Regions from separate parts of the Paenibacillus urinalis genome, predicted to be linked through region 1. Evidence: riboswitches for the same ligand, from Rfam matches in the RefSeq annotation. Region 1 holds a riboswitch; the other holds the start of a gene.

Evidence for each region. A riboswitch is a leader RNA that binds a small molecule or an ion and turns the genes downstream of it on or off. The one in region 1 is predicted to bind FMN.
Region 2: linked by a shared signal. The riboswitch ahead of PUW25_RS15875 (DMT family transporter) and the one ahead of ribD (bifunctional diaminohydroxyphosphoribosylaminopyrimidine deaminase/5-amino-6-(5-phosphoribosylamino)uracil reductase RibD) in region 1 are both predicted to bind FMN.

The regions. Positions count from the first base shown of each region.
Region 1 covers NZ_CP118108.1:3,717,315-3,727,374, forward strand. The annotation lists gene PUW25_RS17135 (bifunctional 3,4-dihydroxy-2-butanone-4-phosphate synthase/GTP cyclohydrolase II) at 1-75, opposite strand, end outside; gene ribE (riboflavin synthase) at 109-780, opposite strand; gene ribD (bifunctional diaminohydroxyphosphoribosylaminopyrimidine deaminase/5-amino-6-(5-phosphoribosylamino)uracil reductase RibD) at 802-1,902, opposite strand; FMN riboswitch at 2,129-2,274, opposite strand; gene PUW25_RS17150 (peptidylprolyl isomerase) at 2,508-2,942, opposite strand; gene lysA (diaminopimelate decarboxylase) at 3,159-4,490, opposite strand; gene PUW25_RS17160 (spore germination protein) at 4,641-6,200, opposite strand; gene PUW25_RS17165 (stage V sporulation protein AB) at 6,241-6,663, opposite strand; gene PUW25_RS17170 (stage V sporulation protein AA) at 6,666-7,310, opposite strand; gene sigF (RNA polymerase sporulation sigma factor SigF) at 7,475-8,230, opposite strand; gene spoIIAB (anti-sigma F factor) at 8,242-8,697, opposite strand; gene spoIIAA (anti-sigma F factor antagonist) at 8,694-9,047, opposite strand; gene PUW25_RS17190 (D-alanyl-D-alanine carboxypeptidase family protein) at 9,161-10,060, opposite strand, start outside.
Region 2 covers NZ_CP118108.1:3,445,717-3,455,776, reverse strand. The annotation lists gene PUW25_RS15880 (amidase) at 1-747, opposite strand, end outside; gene PUW25_RS15875 (DMT family transporter) at 966-1,925, opposite strand; FMN riboswitch at 2,070-2,227, opposite strand; gene PUW25_RS15870 (amino acid permease) at 2,505-3,890, shown strand; gene PUW25_RS15865 (YCF48-related protein) at 4,062-5,327, shown strand; gene PUW25_RS15860 (DUF2500 domain-containing protein) at 5,444-5,836, shown strand; gene PUW25_RS15855 (SDR family NAD(P)-dependent oxidoreductase) at 6,064-6,813, shown strand; gene PUW25_RS15850 (hypothetical protein) at 6,958-8,961, shown strand; gene PUW25_RS15845 (zinc-binding alcohol dehydrogenase family protein) at 9,301-10,060, shown strand, end outside.

The sequences.
Region 1 (10,060 bases):
GACAATGACCACTTTGCCTTGCTGCAGATCCTGAAGTGCAGCTTCTATTGTATGAAAAATGGATTCCTCATCCATGTCATTCCCCTCCTTGTTACTGCTTCATTTCTATCAGTTAAAACCGTGTGAGCTTAAAAATTCGAAGCTTAATTTCGACTTCTCACTCGTTCCAGAAGCTGGACCGGCTCCTTGTCCATACTGCAGCAAATGATTCACATATTTGCCGAGAATGTCACACTCAAGATTAACGATATCTCCAATACTACGATGAGCGAGCACAGTCTCCCCTAATGTATGCGGTATAATGGATACCGTAAAAGAGGAAGCTGTCGTGTCGACAACCGTCAAGCTGATGCCTTCAATCGTGATGGAGCCTTTCGGAATAATAAACCGGAATACATCACTGTTCACCGGCGAAATTTCGAACACGACCGCATTCTGGTCTCGGGTTATCGCAGTAATCTGTCCCGTTCCATCTACATGGCCTTGTACAATATGCCCTCCAAAACGGCCTCCGGCTGACATGGCCCGCTCAAGATTAACAGGACTGCCGCTTCCCAAATGACGTAGGGTCGTATGACGGAACGTTTCGGGCATCACATCTGCCAGGAAGCCTCCAGATTCTATAGAGGTGGCGGTTAAGCATACCCCGTTGACAGCTACACTGTCTCCGATCTTCAGATCATCCATTATTCGCTTGGCACTAATTCCAAGGACCATGGCCTCCCCTTTACGGCCAACGCTGCGAATTCGTCCAACTTCTTCAATCAGCCCAGTAAACATGGCATCCACTCCTTATCAGCCTTACGGCCACACAGGTAAACCTGTCACACAAATATTATCTCCAACGGTCTCGACTTCGAGTTTATTTAATTGAATTGCATCATTCATTCGCTCCACGCCTTCAAATCGGAAGCTGCCTGGAGTCTCATATCCTCCGACGATTTTCGGTGCAATGAACATCAGCAAGCGATCGATCAGCTTGGCCTCCAGCATCGCGCCGTTCAAGGTGCCGCCGCCTTCAAGCAATATTGAACCGATCTCCATTTCACCTAACAAGCTCATCGCTCTCAGTAGATCAACCCTCGGTCCCGGACCGCATCGGATCACTTGTACGCCATAACTTTCCAGATCCTTCTCACGATCAGCCTCCGCTTCATCTGTCGTCAGAATCACGGTTTTGGCATTTCCGTCACGAACAAGCTTTGTATCTATTGGAATTCTCAGCTTTGAATCTACGACAATCCGAATGGGACTAATTCCATCTACAGATAACCGGGTCGTTAACTCGGGATTATCAGCGATGACGGTTTCTACCCCGACCATAATTCCTTGGTGACGATGCCTAAGCATATGAATATGCTCTCTTGCTTGTTCGTTAGAAATCCATTTGCTGTCTCCACTCTTGGTTGCGATCTTTCCGTCTAACGTTGAGGCCGTCTTGAGCGTTACAAAGGGCAGGCCCGTTGTAATATATTTAATGAACTTCTCATTGAGCCGTCTGGCCCGATCTCTCAGCACGCCGACCTTGACTTCAATACCGTGTCTGCGGAGCATATCAAACCCCTTGCCTGCCACCTGCGGATTAGGGTCCTCGCAAGCGACAACCACCCTCTTGACCTTCTCACTGATCAGCCTTTCGCTGCATGGCGGTGTCTTTCCGTAGTGGCTGCAGGGCTCAAGGGTAACATAGACAGTGCTGCCCTCCGCCTCACTGCCCGCCATGTTCAAGGCATGAACCTCGGCATGGCCTGTGCCCCTTTTCAAATGGGCTCCAAGACCAACCATTCGTCCATCCTTCACGACGACACAGCCTACAACAGGATTGATACCCGTCTGTCCCTGCGCTCTTTCTGCCATATCCAGAGCAAGCGACATGTAGAATTCATCATTCATCATTTCCATCATGCTTACCTCTTTTCAGCAAAAGACATTAATTAAAAAAGCCCCTATCCGGCTAAACTGCCAGACTAGGGGCTAGAGAGTTCAATAGAAAATACAGCAGAACACTGCCGCTACCTTAAGGATATCTCTTTAAAGGTAAGGCAAATAAACCACGAGTATCATTACTGACACACAGGCAGAAGTCCTGCTGGGTACGCCAACAAATAGAGTCGTCTGTTATGTACCTATTCTCCTTCTCTCATCCAGACTATACTGTCGGTTCTGGAGTTGCACCAGATCCACCGCTAGCTTCCAGCTCACGGGTCACGGACTAAGACTTGAAGACAAGTCATCACCGCCGGTAGGGAATTTCACCCTGCCCCGAAGGATTACAGCTTATGAAACATTAGTAATAGAAAAATAGTAGCACTCCTATACTGAAAAATCAACAGCTGAGCTCTCATCCAATAATAAGAATACGCTTACTTGATTAAAAAACTTACTCTCCCTGTGTGGAATGCAGTTACATAAATTCTCGTCGAGATACTCGGCATAAAAAAACATCCCGCATATAGAATGCGGGATGTCGTAATCTGCTCTTGCTATGTCGTTACAGAGGCTTCAACTTAAGCGTCAAATACAGATACGCTCTTCATTTTGTCGCCTTGCTTCACGCCGTCAATGTACTCCATACCTTTGGTCACTTTACCAAACACAGTATGCACTCCATCCAAATGCGGCTGTGGCTCATACACGATAAAGAATTGGCTTCCGCCTGTGTTTTTGCCGGCATGTGCCATGGAGAGAACACCTTTTTCATGCTTCGTTGTGTTAGTTGCAGTTTCGCAGTCGATGGAGTATCCAGGACCACCAGTACCGTTGCCAACCGGGCATCCGCCTTGAGCTACGAAGCCTGGAATTACACGGTGAAAGCTAAGGCCGTTGTAAAAACCGCTGTTAGCCAGTTTTTCAAAGTTTGCTACTGTATTTGGTGCTTCTTCCGGCAGGAATTGAATTTCTACGGTTCCGCCATTTTCAAGTTCGATAATTCCTTTTTTCATGTGCGTCACTTCCTTCAACTATTTTCTAAGGCAGGCCATGATCCATACATAAGCCTTGTCCTTAATTCAAGCATCACTATCTGATTGTATCTACTTTGACCACAATTTGCAATTATTCGGGAGGCTGATGAGCCAGGAACCAAGTCACCTCGAACTAAAAAACACTCCCCGCAAGCTGACGTTCTAGACACAGCCTTGAGGAGAGTGCGTATAAAGTCAACTGTTAATGGTCTGTTTGCTCATTCTTGCCGGGATAATATCGTTACGCACGATATCTTCATTACTTTCACGACGGACAACGAGATCACTTTCACCGTTCTGTACGAAGACAACGGCTGGGCGACGGATCCGGTTGTAATTGCTGGCCATGGAATAGTTGTAAGCACCTGTACAGGAAACGGCGAGGAGATCACCTGATTCCACCTGAGGAAGGTCTAAATCCCAGATCAGCATATCTCCGCTCTCGCAGGCCTTACCTGCAATAGAGACAGTCTCTTCTGTTGCTTCATTAGCGCGGTTAGCCAGCATCGCTTCGTATTTCGAATCGTAGAGTGCTGGACGCGGGTTATCTGTCATACCTCCATCCACCGATACATACTTGCGTACACCAGGGATGTTCTTGATTGCACCTACCGTATACAACGTTGTACCGGCTTCCCCTACCATGCTGCGGCCCGGCTCAACCCATATTTCCGGAAGCTCTTCTGCAATCCCTGCAAAATGCAGCTTCACTCCATCCGTGATCGCCTTGACATACTGGGATACCTGAAGGGGTGTATCTCCTTCGAAATAACGGATACCAAAACCACCGCCAAGATTGACAACCGGGAACACCACATTCAGTTTACTCTTCACTTCTTTGGCAAAAGCAGCCACTCGCTCTACAGCCATTTGGAAGCCTTCCACTTCGAAGATCTGCGAACCAATGTGGGAGTGGAGTCCAAGGAGCTTCAGGTTCGGCTGCTTCACAGCCCGTTCTATTGCTTCAAGGGCGGCTCCGTTTCCGATATCAAAGCCGAATTTCGAGTCGGTTTGACCCGTGGAAATATACTCATGCGTATGAGCTTCAACACCCGGGGTTACCCGCAGCAAAATATTGACCTGTTGATTCCTCTCACCAGCCATGGCTTGAAGCATCTGCAGCTCGATCAGATTATCCACGACAAAGCAGCCGATACGGGCATCCAGCGCCATTTCAATTTCATTCGGTGTTTTGTTGTTCCCATGGAAGTGAATGCGTTCTGTCGGGAAGCCAGCCTGCAGAGCTGTATAGAGCTCTCCATCCGAGACAACGTCCAGAGACAGGCCTTCCTGCTCGGCCAGTGCGCACATCGCCGTTACGCTGAACGCCTTGCTCGCATAAGCTACCTGAAATTTCAGGCCTGAAGCTCTGAATGCGTCCATATATTCTCTAGCCCGCTTGCGGACAAGTGTTTCATCAACGATATATAGTGGAGTCCCATATTCTTCTTTGAGCTGAACTGTATCGCATCCACCAATTTCGAGATGTCCTGATTCATTAACTTTGCTAGTACCGTGTAAATACATATTCGCTAGTCCTCCACTTTTCCTGGAATGAAAAAAGATTCCATCGAACTTTTACATCAGTATAGCAGACTCTTGATTTTGTTAGAAATGGATTATTCGGCAGATCATTTGTATTATATTGATTGGCATAAGCCTGATATCTTAACAGCATTAAGGCATCTTGGTATTGTCTCTAGGCTTGTTAAACGAAGGTCTCTTCTTGCCTGTAAGCACTGGAGAACGAACGAACGTTGCTGCCAGCCCCTTTGCATTAAAGGGTATAAATGGCCATAGATAAGACGAATTGTATGAACGATGCAGCGTGAGACCAATAATGATTGCAGTGGTCCCAACCACCAGACCAGGCACTTTAAAGATCGCGACGAGTGCCAGAAGAATAAGTCTGACCATACGATTTGCGAGCCCAAGTTCATAGCTTGGAGTTGCGAACATCCCGATCGCTGCTACCGCCATATACAGCAGGACCTCATTAACGAACAAACCTGTCTTCACCGCTACATCTCCGACTAATATAGCTGCAACAAGCCCCATTGCCGAGGCAAGCGGCGTTGGTGTATGCACCGCGGCCATTCGCATTAAATCGATCCCGAACTCCACAATGAGAAATTGCAGAATGATCGGAAGCTTTACATTTTCCTGAGGACCAATAAAGTCCAGACCCTCCGGTTTTAATCCCGGATCAATGACGAACAGCATCCATAGAGGCAGCAGGAACAACGAGGCTAGTATCCCGATAATTCTTATAATTCGCAGATAGGAGCCCATGAACGGGGTCTGCCTGTTCTCCTCGGCATGCTGACACAGATCAAAAAAGGTTGTAGGCATAATCATAACACTAGGAGAAGTATCCACGAACAGGACCACCCTGCCCTCAAGCAAGTGGGAAGCAACCGAATCGGGACGCTCGGAATAACGTACCAGCGGATACGGATGCCAGCCTCGATTAATGATGATCTCCTCCAGCTGCTTATCAGCAAGCGGAATACCATCAATATCGATAGTCTCGATCTTTTTGCGAATCGTCTCAACCTGGACCTTGTCCACGATATCGTCGATATAAGCAAGGCACACATCGGTTTTGGTTCTTTCCCCTACACGGAACAGCTCCAGCTTAAATCCAGGATCATGCAGACGTCTGCGGACAAGGGACACATTGGTCAGCATCGTTTCTGTAAATCCGTCTCTGGCTCCCCTGACGACTCGCTCTAATGATGGTTCTTCAGGACCGCGTGAAGGATAACTACGGGTATCAATGATCAGTGCTGTTGTTTCGCCTTCCACAAAGAAGACGCTCATACCGCTCATTGCCTGGATGAACGCTTCGCTCAGCTTCGTTACCTTGGATACCTGGATATGGGGAATGTAGAATTCAAAGTATTTTTCCAAGGCATCGGATGTCATCTCATCCTCGGGCACATAGGACAGTCTCTTTAAAATTTCAGTCAAAATCGTATCTTTGGTAAGTCCCGTGATGAACAAAAGTCCGGTATGACGTCCACCGAAGGTCATCTCGCGGAAATTGACATCAAAAGTTTCTCCAAAGCCCATGACATACTTGAGCGTCTTTCGCAGTACGTCAAAATCAGGATCAATGACGTCCTCATTCTGCCAGTACTCAATCGACTCCACAATGGAATCTGACATTTCTTGTTCCTTTTTTTCCTGGAGCTGCTTCTCTTCCTCGGTCATTTGCTGCGATTCATCTGACATTTGTTTGATGTCTCCTCCTTCTGTTGTATGCATTCAGCTGTTATCTGGTGTACACAAACCAATCAAATAATGAACCGGCAACTTTGCCGAACACCATGGCCATTAATAATCCAAATAAATAAGATTTCATACCCAGTCTCTTGGCTAATATGGGCAGGACGTTCAATACCTCAGTTAAAGCTGCTGCGAGCAAACCGATAAATATACCGCACAGCAGGCCAACGAATATCGAAATAATCGGAAGACCGTAAACCTTCAAGTTCCATAAGTCAGCGACTGTTCCAACGAATGAACCGGCAATCATAGCTCCTTCATAGGCATATGCTTTGTCATATGAACGTGTAAGCTGGGCTAAGCGAGGGATCATGTCCAGTACGATGAAGAGAGCAATGACTCCGCTCCCCACAGCAATTCCTGCTGCAATGCCCAGAACAATGAGTATGCAGCCATCCAGAACCGTCATCATTATTTCTGACCCGAAGAAGCACGCTCTTTTTTAATTCGTTCGTACTCTTCATTCACTGCATATTGATCCACATTTTGCTGGTAAAGGTACATCTCGACCTCCAGCGGGGTAGGCTCATCATTCCATTTTTTCTTGAACAAATGATTAAAAAATACAGCCATGCCAAAACCGATACCAATAGAGTATGCCGTCTGAAACAAGTAAGGATTCTCATCCCGATACCCCGTCAGCATCTCAACGATTCGAATATGCACTTCCTTCATGTTTACATCCGCGTGAAAGTTCATAATGGTCAGCGCCGAGCCAAAGAACAGCAGGAGCCATACAAGTATAAACAGCGATTTGGACGGCGGCCGATCATGAGGGATCAGCTCGACAAGCGTATGGCTGCTGCCCAATGTTTCAATCGTTGCTCCCGGCACCGTCTTCTGTATTTGACCAATAATCTGAAGCACATCAACAAGCAGCAGGCTCCCGTCCTTTTTCTCCGTCTGCATCAGTTCCGCTTCCAGCACTTTGTCTTCCAAGCCAGGCGGATCTGTGAGCACATGTGCCACATGCCTGATCTTGAGTGTAACGCCAAGCTTCATCTTGATCCGGCTGTGCAGCCTTACATAAATGATAGGAGTGGATGGTGCGGTCATCCTAACCTCACCCCTTTATACTGTGAAATTATTCATAGTATGGAGACTCCTCCGCTTTTCTATTCCTTGGGATTGATATCGAGCTGACCCACAAAAAAAGAGTCTTTTCTCTAACGAGAAAAGACTCCCTATATGTGTTAGTCGTTGTTATATGCACTTCATATTTACTGTGCGATTTGTTCCCGGATAATCTGCAGTATTTTTTTCTCCAGTCTAGACACTTGAACCTGCGATATGCCCAGTCTGGCAGCTACTTCAGATTGCGTCTGATCCTTGTAATACCGGAGGTATACGATCAGTCGCTCCCGCTCAGACAGATTTCCGATCGCTTCATTAAGGGCCATCTTGTCGAACCAACGCTCCTGAGATTCATCAGCAATCTGATCCATAAGTGTAATCGGGTCCCCGTCATTCTCAAATACCGTTTCGTGTATGGAAGTTGGAGGCTTATTCGCTTCCTGAGCGAATACAACCTCCTCAGGGGTAATCCCCAGCTCGTCTGCAACCTCCTTGATGGTGGGCAGCCTGTCTAAGTATTTAGAGAGCTCATCCTTCTTCTTGCGAACCTTATTGGCGGTCTCTTTCAGGGATCGGCTGACCTTCAGCGTCCCATCATCACGCAGGAAACGCTGAATTTCGCCGATAATCATGGGAACCGCATAAGTCGAAAATTTGACATCATAGCTCAGATCAAATTTATCTACTGATTTGAGAAGCCCGATGCAGCCGATCTGAAACAGATCCTCCGGCTCGTATCCCCGGTTCATAAACCGCTGAACGACAGACCATACGAGACGAATATTACAATTGACAAGCGTGTCACGCGCCACCTGGTCTCCGCTTTGGGATAGAGCGATAAGACGCTTGACTTCCGCATCCTCCAGATACGTATGTGAAGATTGTTTCGCTTCTGCTTCCATAGGTCCAACCCCTAATTATACAGTGCTTTCTTGGATTCTATCCGTTTCTTCATCATGATCGAAGTACCTCGCCCAGGCTCGCTCACCACTTCACATTCATCCATGAAATTTTCCATTATGGTGAATCCCATACCTGAACGCTCAAGCTCTGGCTTAGAAGTGTACAGCGGCTGCTTCGCCAGCTCCAAGTCCTCAATTCCCTGACCCTGGTCTTCAATGACAAGCGTAATCATATCTCCAATAATTTCTGCCTTAATGGTTACGACCCCGGCAGAGTCATTGTTGTAGCCATGAATGATGCTGTTCGTCACGGCCTCGGATACGACCGTTTTCAAATCGCTCAGCTCGTCCATTGTCGGATCCAGCTGAGAAATAAAGGCTGCTACCGCGACTCTGGCGAATGATTCATTCTCCGACTTGGCTGCAAACTGCAAATTCATAAAATTTGATAGCTGCTCACTGCTCATGAGACCACCTCCAGATCCGAGAGGGCGCTTCCCTCGTTTTCGAACACCGGCATAATTTTGAACAAGCCTGACATTTCAAGCAAACGGTATACAGCAGGATTGGCTCCGGATATGACCATTTTTCCACCTTTATGATGTATCAACTTATAGCGTCCAAGAATGACACCCAGTCCTGAACTATCCATAAAGTCAAGGTCTTTCAAGCTAAGAATCAGGTGCTTGCTGTTCTGTCTTGCAATCGCCTCATCCATCTGTAGACGTACCAGATCTGCTGTGTGGTGATCGAGCTCTCCAGATAATCGTACAATAAGCACCCCATGTGCATACTCCATACTGACCTGTAAATTCATGCTTGCTCACTCTCCTCCCTGTCATGACCAACCATTTCTACGCCGATTTGCAGCTTTCCTGCACTCCGACAAAACTAGAAGAAATGTCTCATGAATCAACAAAGCTGCTTATTTTAGCGGAAAAGATCAGAGGTTGTCCGTTTGAAGAGCTTCCAGAAGCCTGCTTTATCAACGTCTACCGCTGCTGTAATGTCAAACTCCTTGAGTACCTTGTTATCCTGAGATACTACAAGCTTGCCCAGCACCTGACCTTTTTTGATCGGGGCCTTGATTTCAGAAGGGACAGTCAGCTGCTGCGTCGTTTCCCCGGCGCTGCCTTTTCTCATCAGTACACTGTAAGGTTCATCAGCCACCAGCTCCAGCTCTTTGATGTTTCCTTTCTCAATATTCACTTTACCGATAACGTCCCCTTGTTTATAAATAGGCTTCATCGTATATTGTGAAAAGGCGTAATCGAACATATTCGACACTTCGCTGTTTCTCGTTTTCGTATTAGGCTCACCCAGCACGACCGCGACGACACGCATACCATCCTTCATTGCTGTGGCGGACAAGCAAAATTTTGCTTCCGAGGTATAGCCTGTTTTTAAGCCATCGGCACCAGTATAGAAACGCACAAGCTTGTTCGTGTTCACAAGCCAGAACGGCTTGGCACTGTCTTTTCGCAGATAGTCCTGATAGGCTCCGGTATATTTGGTAATGTCTTTATGTTTAAGCAGCTCTCTGCTCATAATAGCAATATCATGTGCTGAAGAATAATGATTCTCTACCGGAAGACCGTTACAATTGGCAAAATGGGTATCATTCATGCCCAGCTCTTTTGCTCGATCGTTCATCATCTGTACAAATGCTTCTTCAGAGCCGGCAATTTTCTCGGCCATTGCTACGGAAGCATCGTTTCCCGATGCCATGGCAATCCCTTTTAACATCTCATCCACGGTCATCTCTTCGCCCGGCTCCAGAAAGATCTGAGATCCGCCCATGGAAGATGCATATTCACTCGCTCGAACCTT
Region 2 (10,060 bases), 270 kb from region 1:
TTCCACGTATCTTCCCGGGTACAGCGGTACTTGGAATGCAGCCTCGTTCTGAAGCACTTGCAGTACATCGAGCAGTGCCGCACTATCCCTCACCGTTCTCGACAGGGCAAAATCAATGGATGCGCCCTGCCACTGCCGGCCAACCCCGGGTCCTACAGGAGTACGTCCACGGGTAGGCTTTAATCCGAACAGCCCGCTGAACGAAGCGGGGATGCGAATTGACCCTCCGCCGTCACTTGCTCCGGCGATGGGTACCATGCCGGAAGCAACGGCTGATGCCGATCCTCCACTGGAGCCGCCTGGAGAGTGGTCTGTATTCCATGGGTTTCTTGAAGGGCCGTGCAGCTTAGGCTCGGTAATATTCTTAAGTCCAAATTCCGGGGTGTTGGTGTGTCCAATCGGAATAAAACCGGCTCTCCGAAGCTTGGCTACATAATGAGAATCGTAGAGTGGCTTGTGTTCAGCAAATAATTTAGAACCTGATGTCAGAGGCTCACCAGCAATTGCTTGTGAAATGTCTTTTAGCAATATGGGGACACCTGCAAAAGGCTGGGCGAGTGTATTCACCTCACCTGCTTCCTGCAGTGCTGCTTCGTAGCGAGTACGGACCACGGCATTCAGCTCAGGATTCAATTGATCGATTTGTTCCATGGCAGCAGTTACAAGCTCTACTGGAGAAATTTGTTTATCTCTTATCAGCTGTGCGAGCCCTACCGCGTCATATGATGTATAAGGAAAAGAAGTCATAGGCTAATTGATCATCCCTTTCTAATCGTTCTCTCTATCATAACGCATAAATCTGTCAGGTTGCCATGTGCAGTTGGAGGGAAGATGGAGGAGAAAGTAAAAATTTATTTATATATAAAAAATCGCCGTCCAAATGGACAGCGACTTCGCTATAACTCTTCAAGTCTAGAAGATATAGAGATCAAAATCCAGCTCAGCCTCATCTTAATCCTTTCATCTCATGTCGTGCGCGAGACCAGCTGCTGGCTGCTCTGTTGCTGCTGACGAGCAAATATAAACAATGTCGTCCAGATCAGCACAAAACCAATGAGCTGAGCAGGAGTAACCAACTGTCCAAAAGCGATCCAGTTTACGAGCACACCCATCATCGGGAAGCTAAGCTCGGCAAGGGTAGCCATCGATGCTTTGGTCGAAGATAAGCCTTTATAATATAGCAGCAGACTCAGCAGGCCAGGAAGCAAAGCCTGTGCCAGCAAGTTAACTCCGATGCTCGCAAGATCCGCTCCTGCCTGTGGAAGATTCATCGATGCTCCTTCCATCCAGGTCATAATAAGGAGTAAAGGCAGCGCGAGTACATATCGAAGAGAGGTTACTGTCTTGTATTGCGCTTGCCCGAGAAGCAGGCGTCCCATCACCGTAGATCCACCCCATAGAGCTGCGGCGAGTAAGGATAATAGGCTTCCTATTTTAATCCATTCGCTGTTTGTTCCAAAAGGAATGGTGAATCCGAAGGTAAGCAAATACGTTCCCACAATAGCGATAATGAAGAAGAAGACGAAACGTTTGGGCAGCGTCTCCTTGAGAATCAGCCTTGCGAGCAGGATGGCAAAGATCGGCTGCATTTTTTGCAGCAGCACAACCGCATTCAGATCACCACTGGACAAGGCTATTGTAAAAATAACGGTAGCTAGTGCAGATCCTCCCCAGGATATGACAAGCAGAGCGAATACATGCTTCAGACGCAGGTTTTTCAGCTCAGATCGGTTAATCCATAGAATCGGTACAGCAACCAGACAGACAAGGAGATGCTCAATCAGGACGACTTGCGTCGAGGTCATGTAGTCCAGCAGATGAATCCGGAACAGAGGACCGATACCCCATAGTGCTGCTCCGAGTGCGACGAGCCAGAAGCCGGTTGAGCCGGCTGCAGGTAATGCTTTTTTGTTCGTGTGTTCCATATTCCAAACTCCTTCGTAAGTGAGAATTTGAATATGGTATCTTCAGATAGTAAAAAACCCATGTGAATACGCACATGTAACCATGCACAATCAACAGGGGTGATCAAATAAACATGCGTCTTCATATAACAACCGCATGTAATCGATGATCTTCTCTCATCCGGACTGTAACCGTCGGCCTTGGAATTGCACCAAGTCAGTCGCGTGCGCAAGGAATGCTTGAGCAGCGAGTCGCGGGCTTCGTTCTTTATTGCAAGAACGTCACCGCCGATTGGGAATTTCACCCTACCCCGAAGATCCATTATTCATTTATTAAGATAGTATAAAATAGTAAGTAGATGATTAGTTGTAACCTACTCCAACATAATAATATAGAAAGCGCTATCGTAGCAATACTTATTTTTGGCCGGTTGATCAATTTATAATAAAAATTCAAGTTCAGGGCAATCTGTTACCAAAGCTTAAGCCAAATGATTCTAATTCAAGGATTAAAGTTGACAAGCTGTGCTAACTTTCGCATAATAATTGTTTGTGCTTAAATGCACTAAAGCGTTGCAACATTCATCTAGGAGTGACATTATGGATTTATTTCGCAAGAAGCATTTTGACCTGAACAAGGGTACAGGCCTTAAGAAGACACTTGGGGCGCTGGATCTGATATCACTTGGGGTCGGTGCTATTATTGGTACCGGTATTTTCGTTATTACCGGACAAGCCGCTGCAGAGCATGCAGGGCCCGCACTAATGATCTCCTTCGTTATTGCCGCCATCGCTTGTATTCTGGCAGCGTTGTGTTACTCAGAACTGGCTTCCACAGTTACTGTATCGGGTAGTGCCTATGCTTACAGCTATGCCGCATTCGGTGAAGTGGTCGGTTGGTTAATGGGCTGGACACTGGTACTAGAGTATGGTGTTGCTGCGGCATCGGTAGCAAGCGGATGGTCAGCCTATGTTCAAGGGCTGCTGGAAGGCTTCGGCATGCATCTTCCCACCGCTATATCCGGTGCTTTTAATTTGTCGCAGGGACAAATCATAGATTTGCCGGCCGTTCTCATTATTTTGGCGATATGCTTATTACTCACCCAGGGAGCGAGAGAAACGGCAAGATTTAATGCAATTATGGTTATTGTCAAAATAGCAGTTATCATCATATTCATTCTGGTTGGTGCATTTTATGTGAAACCTGACAATTGGACTCCCTTCATGCCATTTGGTTTTACAGGAGTAATGAGTGGTGCGGCCGTTGTGTTTTTCGCCTATATTGGATTCGATGCGGTGGCTACAGCGGCAGAAGAAGTCAAAAACCCGCAGCGTAATCTTCCTATAGGAATTATTGGATCACTTATTGTATGTATGATTATGTATTCACTTGTCGCTGTCGTCCTGACCGGGATGGTTCCTTTTACCAATCTTGGAGTTGCGGACCCTGTCGCTTTCGCATTACGTTTTGTTGGACAAGACTTTGTAGCAGGACTTATTTCAGTGGGAGCCATAGTGGGTATTACGACGGTGCTGCTTGTTCTATTGTTTAGTCAGACCCGGCTCTTGTTTGCGATCTCTCGGGATGGGCTGCTGCCTAAGTTCTTATCTAAAGTGGATGAGAAGAAACAGACCCCTGTTCGCAGTACATGGATGGTAGGCATTATTATCGCACTCCTGTGCGGATTGCTGCCGCTGGATCAGCTTGCCAGCCTGACCATCATTGGAACCCTGTTTGCATTTGCTGTCGTATCGCTTGGTGTTATTGGTCTGCGCAAGTCCAGGCCAGATCTCAAACGAGGATTTTCTGTACCTTGGGTGCCGTTTCTTCCACTGCTGAGCGCTGCATTCTGTGTACTGCTGATGCTTCAGCTGGACGGATCAACCTGGGGTGGATTTGCCGTATGGATTCTCGTCGGTCTATGTATTTATTTCTTTTATGGATACCGGAACAGCGAGCTTGGAGACAAGCAATCTAAGAAATAATAACATGAATAAAGTACAAACAATTTCGCCCTTCTGGCAGATGCCAGGAGGGCGAAATGTATTACAGAATAAAGAGGAACAAGTAACAGTTTTGACTCTCATTCAAAATAAAGTATGCTATAATGTCTAACTTAGAGGACAGCCTTAACAGGCACAAAGAGGTGGAATAGCATGCGAGAAATGACAAAGCGGGCTCTAGTATGTATACTTATGCTCACACTGGCGCTGACAGCTTGCACATCTTCGGAACCCGAGGAGGCTCAGCCAGTAGTCGTAAAGGAAGAGCAGCTGGAAGATGGGCAGACAATTACGCTTATTGAACCTAGTAATTACGAAGTCGATGAAATGAACAAATATCAAATTCAGACACGATTAACGGACTTTCAATTAATTCATGGTTATGGCGGTCTGGCTTGGGGAGTAACGAGAAGCGAGCTGCGTTTATATTATACCCGTGACAATGGGGAGACCTGGACGAATATTTCTCCTTCATCTAATGTGAAGTTTGCGACGAATCCGGTTTACGGAGAGGATATTTTTTTCCTGGATGGCATGAATGGCTGGATTGTTCGTTCCGGAACAGATGGAACTGACAATGTGGTACTGCGAACGAATGACGGCGGGGAGAGCTGGATGATTTCTTCATTGAAGGAGACTCAGAAGGTTACTGCACTACATTTTGCTTCAGCCAAGGAAGGCTACTTAATGACAAGTGACAATGCTGGTACGGGCAAAGAGGAGAAGAAAATATTCTCGACGCTTGACGGGGGAATGAATTGGTCTGAAGTGATGACAAGCTCTCCACTTCAGCAGACGGATCATGCTATACCGCTGCGCGGATATGTTGAAGGCATGCAGTTCACGGGCGGAGAGCAAGGAGTCGTATCCGTGCTTGAGCTTGGCGCTCCTAAGATTTATGTAACCAAGAATGCAGGGAAAGCCTGGTCTATTAACGAGCCGTTTTTCAACAGATCATCAGCATTGTATGAGTCTTGCTCTTCTTATTCTCTTGGCGAGATAGAGAGCTTAAGTGTAGATCATCAGCAAATGTATCTTCCCTTAGGCTGTGCGGAAGGCAGCGGTGTTCAGTACAGCGGTCTGTTTACGACAGATGGAGGCTCTATTTGGGAGCATGTCCAGTTTAATCTGCCTTCTCAGCGTGGTGTGAACAAGGATTTGTATCCTACTTTTGTCAGTGAGTCTGAAGGCTGGGCACTGCAGGGGTCTTATGTCTATCATACGATAGATCAAGGGGAGACTTGGGACAGACTGCCTGTAAGTCAAGTTTTGGCAGAGAAGCTTGTAGATTATCCTGAGGTTGTCAAGCTGCAGTTCGTTAGCCCCAAAGTAGGGTGGGTACTGCTTGAGAATGCCAGTGAGAAAAAATCAATATTAATGCAGACGATGGATGGCGGGACCAGCTGGAGCGTCCTTTAAAATTAATCCCATGAAGTATTTCTTCCGCGAACTGACAAGTTGACCGCACTACGGCATATACATAAACAAGTAGTCGGTTATTTACAGACAAGAATCAGAGGACGGGAGGAGACGGCATGGGATTTGAATCTTTCTGGATGTTTGATTTTTTCGGAACGGTATTCCCGGCGGTATTTGTCGTGATTCTCGGTATTGTCGCATTGACCCTGGGAAAAGAGCTCCTTACTTGGGGACGGAACAATAAGCAGCCGGTATTGACTGTCCCTTCAAGAATTACAGGAAGAAGAATTCAGGTATCACAGCAGAGTCAAAGCGAGGGGCAGAATACGCGGACGCTCTATTTTATTACGTTTGAAGTGGACAGCGGAGATCGGATTGAGTTCAAGGTCGGCGGAGATGAGTATGGTTTATGCGCTGAGGGCGATGAAGGCCAGCTTACTTTTCAGGGGACCAGATATCTTGGGTTCAAGCGTTATAACAGAGTATATACCGAACGTGTTCGAGGTTAGCATGTCATTGATCAGCCGTCCCAATGGGGCGGCTTTTTGTTTTTAATCCTTGTTGAATCTGAACCGTTTCAATTGAGATATACTCGATTAATTATTCTTTATTAGGGGCATGATTTCTATTTCATTAGGTTATTGATTCGGATTTATGCCAGAACCTAAATTTGTGTAATATATAGTTATCAGAAAATTATAGCTGGTTCCAATCTCTAGTCATAAGGAGAGGTATAATGAAATTCAAAGATGATGTTGTTATCGTGACAGGCGCAGCGCAAGGTATTGGTAAAGTTGTAGCTGAAGCATACGCTGAGCAGGGAGCGAAGGTGGTCCTTACCGATCAAAATGAAGAAAAAGGGGCCGCGGCAGCCGCAGCCATTCGTCAAAAAGGTGAAACTGCCATATTTGTTGCCTGCGATGTTAGGTCTGAAGAAGCAATTGTACATTTAATGAATACAGCCATGCGGGAATATGGGAAGATCGATATCCTCATTAACAACGCAGGTTATGGCATCTGGAAGTCTCCGCTTGAATTGTCCCTGAATGAATGGGATGACGTCATGAATACCAATGCTCGCAGCTGTTTTTTAACGACAAGAGAAGCGGCTAAATATATGGGGAATAATAAACAGGGCGGCGCTGTAGTCAATATGGCCTCCACGAGAGCGACGATGTCCGAGCCGAACTCTGAAGCCTATGCGGCTTCCAAAGGAGCCATTGTTGCACTTACTCATGCGATGGCTGTATCACTGGCAGATAAACGGATTCGGGTCAATAGTATTAGTCCGGGATGGATTGAAACAGGAGACTACAGTGAACTTAGAGAAATAGATCATGTCCAGCATCCGTCGCAAAGAGTTGGCAAGCCAGAGGATATTGCAAGAGCCTGTTTATTTTTGACGGCACCTGACAACGATTTTGTAACTGGAGAGAACCTGGTCATTGATGGCGGTATGACAAGAAAAATGATATATGAGCCCTAATCCTGGGACTGTAATCGAATAATCAGGCTAAAGACCGAATATAGAAGAATGAGCCCAAGTTGAGCACCAGGGCTCATTCTTTTACTTTTATCCACTGCTATAATAGCGTTGGTTCAAAAAAGAGAGGAGAATTGGAGGGAGGATATGATACGCAATCAATCCCGCGGTTTATTATGGGTTGTCTTATTCATAAGTGTTATATTTATGACTGCTTTTGAATCGAGTCATTCATCTACGCGGGCAACATGGTTATGGCAGGCAGAGACCATCGCAGATGGCGGCCAAGATGTACTGGAATACGCCGACAATCAAAATATTGATCATATTTACTTAAGAATTGATATGAATCAGCCAGAGGAAATGTATCAGACCTTTGTGCGAAATGCGCAGGAGCGGGGGATCAAGGTTGATGCACTCGCAGGCCATCCTTACTGGGCGACAGAAGGTGGGAGAGAACGGCTGCTTCAATTTGCTAACTGGGTTGTTGATTACAATGCTGAATCTGAGGAATCGGAACAGTTTGCAGGAATTCATCTGGATATTGAACCCTATGTTCTGAATGATTGGAGCGAGGACAGCGAGTCTATCATTCAATCCTATTTAACCAATCTTGAGCTGTTTTTAGACGTTGCGAATCAGGATGCTTCTCTAATCAGTGCCATTGACCTGCCTTTTTGGTATGACCAATATGAAGTGCCTGAGACCGATACGCCGCTAATCCAATGGTTCATGAATAGGTTTGATCAAATCACTTTAATGGCTTACCGTGATAAAGCAACCGGCGATGACAGCATTTCTCATGTAATTGAGCAAGAAATGGAATGGTCGGAAGCTTATGACGCAAAGGTTGTTATCGCTGTAAACACAAAACCGATGCCAGGTGAAGAGTACACCTCATTTGCAGGTAAATCAGCAGAAGAAATGGAAGCTGTACTTAACGAGGTGTCATTATCACTGCAGGAATACCGCAATTTTGCCGGCGTAGCAGTGCATGATTATGTGTATTGGTCTAACCTCAGCGAAAACGGTACAGATCCAGAGCCAACACCGGATCCAGAACCAACACCGGATTCAGAACCAACACCGGATCCAGAACCAACACCGGATCCAGAACCAACACCGGATCCAGAGCCAACACCGGATCCAGAGCCAACACCGGATCCAGAACCAACACCGGATCCAGAACCAACACCAGATCCAGAACCAACACCGGATCCAGAGCCAACACCGGATCCAGAGCCAACACCGGATCCAGAGCCAACACCGGATCCAGAGCCAACACCGGATCCAGAACCAACACCGGATCCAGAGCCAACACCGGATCCAGAGCCAACGCCGGATCCAGAACCGGGCTCTATCCGGGGGACGTACATTTGGCAAGCAGAGCAAGTGATTCATGACAGTGAACGCGTGCTCGAATTTGTAGAAGAGAAAAATATAAATTATTTGTATGTAAGACTTGATTTGGAGCAGCCGTTTGAGCTGTATCGAAATTTTGTCAGTCAGGCAGCAGCCATGGGGATCGAGGTTCATGCCATGGGAGGCCATCCGATATGGGGGCTTGAAGAGAACCGACCCCGTATTACCCGGTTAATCAATTATGTTAAGGAATATAATCAGCATGCTTCGGAGCAGGAGAAATTCCATGGTATCCATGTTGATGTAGAGCCGTATACAAATGAGGCCTGGCATATTGACCGTGACCGTGTACTTACAGAATGGGCCGCAAATATGGAATACTTTGCACGAGAGACCAAAAAAAATTCTGATCTGGAGACGAGTGCCGATCTCGCTGTATGGCTTGACGCATATGAGCTTCCAGGCAAGAATATAACGGTTAGTGAATGGATGATTCAGACACTTGATCATGTTTCATTAATGGCCTTCCGTGATACCGCAGAGGGATCAAACGGAATAGCAGCGGTTGTAGCCCAAGAAATGGAGATTGCAGACCGTTTAGGTAAGCCGCTTCTCGTCTCTGTTGAGATGAAACAAAGCCATGAGGGCGATCATATTACCTTCTATGAAGAAGGAGAAGCTTACATGGAAGAAGAGCTTGCTAAATTACCGGATTTGCTTGCTAACTATGAAGCTTACCAAGGATATGTTGTCCATTCTTACGATTATTGGATTACTGCTAATCCTTAATTAAAAATGTTGAACAGCATGTCAGATATTACAGAGCTGCCCTAATGAGGGCGGCTTTTTTTTCGTCTATAGACGATTATACATATTCAGGATACATAAAAAGAGACAAATCTGTTACAGCAGCAAATTCGATGTACTGCATTCTAGCATTTGTGTCGAGGTTGAACGGTGGAGAACGAGCGGCGGAGATCAAATGGCAGCAGAATATAAAGAATCCTACGAGAATACAAAATAAAACCTACCTGAAGAAGGCAATGGAGGTCCTTCCCGCGAATATTCGATTAGGAAGAAATGTTAAAATGTAACCGCATTCATTGGAAGCCGGGAGGGATATGAAGAATGAGAGGTATCATTTGCGAACAAATCGGAACGTTTCGTTATGCTACAGATTTACCTGAGCCGATACTGGGGCAGGATGAAGCAGTAATTGAAATAAAGCGGGTTGGCATTTGTGGGACCGACCTGCACGCTTATCAAGGGAACCAGCCTTTTTTTGAATATCCGCGCATCTTAGGACATGAACTGGCTGGGATCGTCACAAAGATTAGCAACCAAGATCAAGGCATATTACCAGGAGATCAGGTCACCATTGTTCCTTATTTACACTGTAATCATTGCATAGCCTGCAGATCGGGGAGACCCAACTGCTGCATGCAGCTTCAAGTATTGGGAGTACATGTGGACGGGGGACTGTGCGAAAGAATTAAGGTTCCGATATCACATCTATTAAAGTCCGAAGGATTATCCCTGGACCATACAGCAATGATCGAGCCGCTGGCTATTGGTGCTCATGCGGTTCGCAGATCCGGAATTTGTGAAGGTACAGAAGTGCTTGTTATTGGAGGCGGACCCATTGGACTTGGTGTCATGACACTCGCAAAAGAGGCAGGAGCCAATGTCATTGCTATGGATGTTAACAAGGAACGGTTAGATTTTTGCCGCTCGTGGGCTAAGGTTAACCATACCATTAACGCAGCTGACGAGGACCTGCTTGAGCAGCTCTCAAAATTAACGGCTGGAGCGCTTATGCCCATCGTCATTGATGCAACGGGTAATATTACATCCATGACAAATGCTTTCAATTATACTGCTCATGGCG